One region of the Pseudomonas sp. Y3 TE3536 genome, then DNA from elsewhere that is predicted to be linked to it. Evidence: riboswitches for the same ligand, from Rfam matches in the RefSeq annotation. Region 1 holds a riboswitch; the other holds the start of a gene.
What was found. A riboswitch is a leader RNA that binds a small molecule or an ion and turns the genes downstream of it on or off. The one in region 1 is predicted to bind cobalamin.

Region 1 (3,259 bases):
GGGCTTTCAGGCCCCGACCTTCGCCGCTCGCCAGTTCGCCACGCTTGACCAGTTGAGCCGTGGTCGCGCCTCGATCAACGTCATCACCGGCGGCGACAGCGGCGACCTGCAGCGCGACGGCGACTTCCTCGACAAGGACGCCCGCTATGCCCGTACCGACGAGTACCTGCAGGTGCTGCGCGACACCTGGACCCGCACCGAACCGTTCGACCATAACGGCACGCACTACCGGGTGGAAGACAACCTGACCCTGGTCAAGCCCGTGCAGCAGTTGCCCATCTACTTCTCCGGTGCTTCGGATGCAGCCGTCGAAGTGGCCGCCAAGCATGCCGATGTGTACATGATGTGGGGCGAACCGCTGGAGCAGGTGCGCGAGCGTATTGCCAAGGTGCGCAAGGCTGCAGCCCGTTATGGGCGTGAAAAGCACATCCGCTTCAGCCTGTCGCTGCGGCCGATCCTGGGGGCTACCGAGGAGCAAGCCTGGGCCCGTGCCGAGCGCATTCTGGCCGATGCCCAGACGCGCATCGGCATCCGCCAGGGCAACCGCCGCGAAAAGAACTTCGGCAAGAGCAACGCCGGCTCAGAGCGCCTGGTGCAGTTGGCCAGCCAGCGCAAGGTGCATGACACCCGGCTGTGGACCGAGATTGCCGCGTTGGGCGGCGGTGCGGGCAACTCGACGTCGCTGGTAGGGACGGCGGACCAAGTGGCTGAGGCGGCGCTGGCGTACTACGACCTGGGGGTTAGCACCTTCCTGTTCCGCGGGTTCGATCAGTTGCGCGATGCGGTGGAGTATGGCCAGGAACTGATTCCGCGGATTCGTGGGTTGGTGGCGCAGCGGGAGGCTGGGCGTAGCGCGCGGACGGCTTAGTGCATGGCTGGATTTTTTTGGCGCCTATGAGACCGAGCGCCGCCCGCGCGGCGCTTCGCAGCACAAGGCTGCTCCCACATCTGTTTCGGGCCAATTATTCCTGTGACATGTCTTGGCGCCCACTTCGATGTAGGAGCAGCCTTGTGCTGCGAAGCGCCGCGCAGGCGGCGCTCGACCTCCCAGGCACTGCAAAACCCGAAAATTGCTGGCCTACAACTTCTGAAATACTTTTCACGCGCACACCGCTGTGCAATTGACGGAAAACCTGCCTCGTGGTCTCCTAATGCCTCGCGTTCAGGTGCCCCTCAGGGGGTGAAACGGGAAACCGGTGCGTCGCAAGCCCTCGACCAGGGCCCGACCAAGCCGGTGCTGCCCCCGCAACGGTAAGCGAGCGAAGCGTCTAGACCACTGTGCCGCGTCATCTGGCATGGGAAGGGGCGCTTTTCAGGAGCCCTGCTCCTCCTCGTGAGCCCGGAGACCGGCCTGACGTTCATGAACACCCCGCGGTGGGCGGGCGCTGTCGCATTCCCCTGGGCGGATCACGTTCGGGGCTGCCGCGCTTGCCCGTTGCCCACAAAAAGCAGAGGAACGCGTCATGCCCGTCACCAGCGCCAAACACAGCATTGCCACCCCCGTCACCCTCAGTCAGCGTGTCGTCATCGCCGTCGGCGCCAGCCTGCTGGGCCTGTGCCTGGTGTACTTTGCCGGCTTCTCGCACATCGAAGCCGTGCACAACGCGGCGCACGACACCCGCCACAGCGCCGCCTTCCCCTGCCACTGAGTACGCCCCATGATCATGCGCATTGCCCGTACCGCGGGCTTCAGCGGGCTGCTTGCGGCCTTGCTGCTGACCCTGCTGCAAAGCTTCTGGGTTGCCCCGTTGATCCTTGAAGCGGAAACCTACGAATCCGCAGCCCCTGTTGCCGAGCATCACGAACACGGCGCCGAAGGGGCCGCGGCCCATGAACACAGCGCCGAAGCCTGGTCGCCTGAAGACGGCTGGCAACGCGTGCTGTCCACCACCGGGGGCAACCTGGTGGTAGCGGTAGGCTTCGCGCTGATACTGGTCGCCCTGTACAGCCTGCGTGAACCGAAGCGCGCGGGCACCGGCGCCCTGTGGGGCCTGGCGGGGTTCGCCGTGTTCTGCCTGGCCCCTACCCTGGGCCTGCCGCCAGAGCTGCCGGGCACCGCTGCCGCTGACCTGGGGCAACGCCAGGCCTGGTGGATCGGCACCGCAAGCGCTACCGCACTGGGCCTGGCCCTGTTGGTATTTGCCCGCCACTGGCTGGTTAAAGCGCTAGGCGCCGTGCTGCTGGTACTGCCGCATGTCATCGGTGCACCGCAACCCGAGGTGCATCAAAGCCTCGCGCCTGAAGCCCTGGAAGCCCAGTTCAAGGTCGCCAGCTGGCTGACCAACGCCGCCTTCTGGCTGGCCCTGGGCCTGCTCAGCGCGTGGCTGTACCGCCGCTCCAGTCAGGCCTGATGGTTTTAGACGCTACCCTGCCGGCGCTGTACGCCGGCTTTGGCTGCCGCCGGGGTTGCCCGGCGGACACCCTCGAAAACCTGCTGCGCCAAGCCTTGGCTGACCATGGCTTGGCGCTTTCAGCACTGCGCGGTATCGCCAGCATCGCCCTCAAGGCCGACGAACCTGGCCTGCAGCAACTGGCCAAACGCCTTGGCCTGCCCTTGCTGCTGTACGATGCCGGGCAACTTCTGCCCTACGAACCCTTGCTCAGCCATCGCTCGGCCGTCGCCCATGCACACAGCGGTTGTTGGGGCGTCGCAGAAAGCGCGGCGCTGGCCATGGCCAGCCAGCACCTCGGCACGGCCCGGCTGCGGGTCACACGCCAAGTGATCGGGCCGGCTACTCTGGCCCTGGCCTGCGGGCGATAATCGCAGCATCCCTTTCATTGCAAGGACTTTCCATGACGGTCTACTTCATCGGCGCCGGCCCCGGCGACCCGGAACTGATCACGGTCAAGGGCCAGCGCCTGATCCGCCAGTGCCCAGTGATCATCTATGCCGGCTCGCTGGTACCCGCGGCTGTGCTCGAAGGCCACCAGGCCGTGACCGTGATCAACAGCGCCGAGCTGCACTTGGAACAGATCATCAGTGCCATGCGCACGGCACACGCGCACGGCCAGGACGTGGCCCGCGTGCACAGCGGTGACCCGAGCCTGTATGGCGCAATCGGCGAGCAAATCCGCCACCTGCGTGAGCTGGGCATCGACTACCAGATCATCCCAGGCGTCACCGCCACTGCCGCCAGTGCGGCCTTACTAGGCTGCGAGCTGACCCTGCCACAGGTGTCGCAAACGGTGATTCTCACGCGCTTTGGCGACACTTCGCCGATGCCGCCCGGCGAGCAACTGGCCGACCTGGCGCGCCATG
Region 2 (3,259 bases), 900 kb from region 1:
GCTCATGCAAGGTGGTGAGGATGAACCGGTACTGTTCGGCGCGTTGCTGCGCGTCGGTACTTGCCAGTACCTGGCCAATGCGTTGGTCCAGTTCGTCCTTGATCGCCAAACCGCGCTGCGCCATGTAGTCGGCATGGCCGGCATAGCGCATGGAGCTGACAAAGGAGTGCGGGTCGTAGGGCGCTCCCCAGGTGTCGGCGAAGATCATGCCGAAGTCGCCATCGCGCTGGCGCCGGACCAGCCCACCTTCTTCGACCGCACGCAGCTCAATGCGCATGCCGACGTTAGCCAGCTCGCCTTGCAGCACTTCGGCCAGGCTCTTCTGCAGTGCGCTGGTGCCGAGGAACACCAGTTCGATCGACAGCGGTTCACCGGCCTTGCTACGTACCGTTGTGCCTGCCGTCAGGGTCCAGCCGGCAGCGTCAAGTTCGCGGGCGGCTTGGGCAGGGTCGTAGGCGTAGGGTTTCAGGCCGATGTCGGCATAGGGCATGTTGCTGGCGAACAGGGTATCGGCACGGGGCTCGAGGCCATACAGAATCTTGTCGATGATGGCCTGCTTGTTCACCGCTTGGTTGATCGCTTGACGCACGGCCAGGTCACGGGTGGCGCCATGCCCGGTGTTCATCGCCAGGGTGCGGGTAGCCAGCGGTGCCGAGAGGGCGGTGGCGAAGCCTTGGTCGCGCAGGCGCACGAACGTGCCGGCGGTAATCTCGCCGGCGGCCCCTTGAATCAGCTCGAGCTCGCCGGCCTGCAGGGCCAGCGCGCGGCTGTTGGGATCAGGGATGACGTTTACCCGCACCTCGCCATAGGCCGGCTTTGCGCCCCAGTAAAAGGGGTTGCGGGCAAAGCGGTCATACTCGCCCAAGCGCGATTCGACGCGCATCCATGGGCCGGTGCCGGCGGGTTCGCCAGGTTTGGCCTGTGGGGCGCCGAAGCGCAGCGGGCGCACTTGGGCCAGTTCCATCAACGTTGGGTAATACGGGTGCTTGAGCACCAGGCGCAAGGTCAGGCGGTCAGGGGCCTCGATGTGGTCGAGGGTGGTGACCAGCTCCATCCAGCGATGGCGTTGGCTGTTGGCAAGGACGGCATCCAGGTTGGCCTTGGCAGCTGCAGCGTCGAATGGCGTGCCGTCACTGAAGCGCACGCCATCTCGCAAGTTGAAGGTGTAGGTCTTGCCATCGTCGGAGACTTGCCAAGCCTGTGCCAACCACGGCTCTACAGTGCCCGCCGAGGTGTAACGCACCAGCGGTTCATACACCATGGCCTGGGCGTACATCTGATTGGGCGAGTAGCCGTGTGGGTCGAGCGGGCCTGCGTTAACGGGCCAGGAATACACCAGCGTCGGGCTTTGTTGGGGTGTGCTTTCTGCGTGTGCGCAGAGGCTCGCGGCGACCATGAGAATGCCCCAGAGGGCGGGCTTTCGTTTAGCTGACTGCTGCTTCACACGGGGTCCCCACTTCGACGGAGGCGTAAGGCTAAAGAGTGGTGGGAATGATGTCCATGCAAAAACTTCTTACTGAACGTTACAAAATGCCGCGCCAGAAAAGGCAGTAGAAAGCCCTGGCGATGATTGAACCGTGACGCGTTCGCCCAGGGCCTGAAGTGGCGAGCTCAGGCGACCTGTTTGCCACAAGCCGGTTGACGCAGCGGGCTTTTGATGGTCATCTGCGCGCCTGTTTCAGGTGCCCCCTGCCGCCGTGCATGGGGTGAAACGGGAAGCCGGTTCGTCATCGTTCGATGATCAGTCCGGCGCTGCCCCCGCAACGGTATGCGAGCGAAGCATTCAAGACACCACTGTGCCCTGGCATGGGAAGGTGAAGGCTTCATGACCCTCGCGAGCCCGGAGACCGGCCTGAAGCATCGTTTGGCAAACCCGCGGTGGGCGGGCGCAGGCCGGTTTCCGTGGGCGTGCTCGCCCGCGATTCCTCTTTGCGTTGTTCCCCCGGGATTCTTTCATTCCTGCTTCAAGTGGAACGACATGTCCCGTTATTCGCTGTTCAGTTCTCTGCCAGGTACGCTGCTGCACGCCAGCCTGGTGCCCTGTGTTTTTCTCTCTGTTGCCGCCCACGCCGCCGAGGCGGACAACGCCCTGGCGCTACCGGCCACGGACATTACCGGCACGGCCGAGCACAACCCTCAGCCCGACCTGCATACCCCAGGCACCAGTGGCTCGAGGCTTGGCCTGACGCCGCTGGAAACCCCAGCCAGCGTGACCAATATCAGTGCCGAGCAAATCCTCAAGCGCAACAACGCCACGGTGCAGGACGCGGTCACCCGTTCACCCGGCATCACCTTCATCGGCACCCCCGGTAACGGCGGCACGGCCTTGTCGGCCCGCGGCTTCACCGGGCACAGCTCGACCATGCAGTTGTACGACGGTACCCGGCTGTACGTGGGCGCCGGCACAGTGACCTTCCCGGTCGATACCTGGTCGGTCGAGCGCATCGATGTGCTGCGCGGCCCGGCCTCGGTGCTGTACGGGGAGGGCGCCACCGGTGCGGTGGTCAACGTCGTGCCGAAGAAGCCCTTTGAAGGCGAAATCCGCAATCACCTGCGCCTGGGCTACGGCTCGGATGACCGTCGGCAGATGGCCCTGGACAGCGGCGGCTCGCTGACCGACACCTTGAGCTACCGCCTGAACCTCAACAAGCTGGCCAGCAACGGCTGGGTCGACCGGGGCGATTCGCAGAGCCTTGCCATCAGCGGCGCGCTGCGCTGGCAGCCCAGCGATGAACTGAGCTTCACCCTCAGCCACGACTACGGAGACCAAGACCCGCAGCAGTACATGGGGACGCCGTTGGTGGACGGGCATTACCGCGAGTCGCTGCGCGATCACAACTACAACGTCGACAACGCCGAAGTGCATTACAACGACCAGTCCACACGGCTAGTCACCGACTGGGTAATCAACGACAACCTCACCGCCAGCAACCAACTGTACTTCCTCAAGGCCCAGCGCCGCTGGCGCAACGCCGAGACCTACACCTGGCTGCCAGGCGACCAGGTGCGGCGCAGCAGCTTCATCAGCATCAAGCAGACCCAGGAACAGCTTGGCGATCGCCAGTCGTTCACCCTGCAACACCCACTGTTCGGCCTGGACAGCCAGACCGTGGTGGGCGCCGACTACAACACGATCCGTTTCGTGCGCAAGCACGACTTCGGCAACACCCTGACCGATACCGTGCCGCTGTCCGGTTCCGGTGGGGGCGAGTACATCAGCAACGACCCTTACCGCTCGCGCGAAGCCAACCAGGCCAAG

Region 2: it holds a riboswitch for cobalamin, as region 1 does, so the genes downstream of both, AB7M33_RS20395 (TonB-dependent receptor) here and AB7M33_RS24155 (CbtB domain-containing protein) in region 1, are expected to answer to the same signal.

Annotation. Positions count from the first base shown of each region.
Region 1 covers NZ_JBRJHU010000001.1:5,394,694-5,397,952, forward strand. Annotated here, with positions in the region: gene AB7M33_RS24150 (LLM class flavin-dependent oxidoreductase) at 1-868, shown strand, start outside; cobalamin riboswitch at 1,148-1,369, shown strand; gene AB7M33_RS24155 (CbtB domain-containing protein) at 1,464-1,649, shown strand; gene AB7M33_RS24160 (CbtA family protein) at 1,659-2,351, shown strand; gene AB7M33_RS24165 (cobalamin biosynthesis protein) at 2,369-2,761, shown strand; gene cobM (precorrin-4 C(11)-methyltransferase) at 2,794-3,259, shown strand, end outside.
Region 2 covers NZ_JBRJHU010000001.1:4,498,451-4,501,709, forward strand. Annotated here, with positions in the region: gene nikA (nickel ABC transporter substrate-binding protein) at 1-1,444, opposite strand, end outside; cobalamin riboswitch at 1,664-1,870, shown strand; gene AB7M33_RS20395 (TonB-dependent receptor) at 1,979-3,259, shown strand, end outside.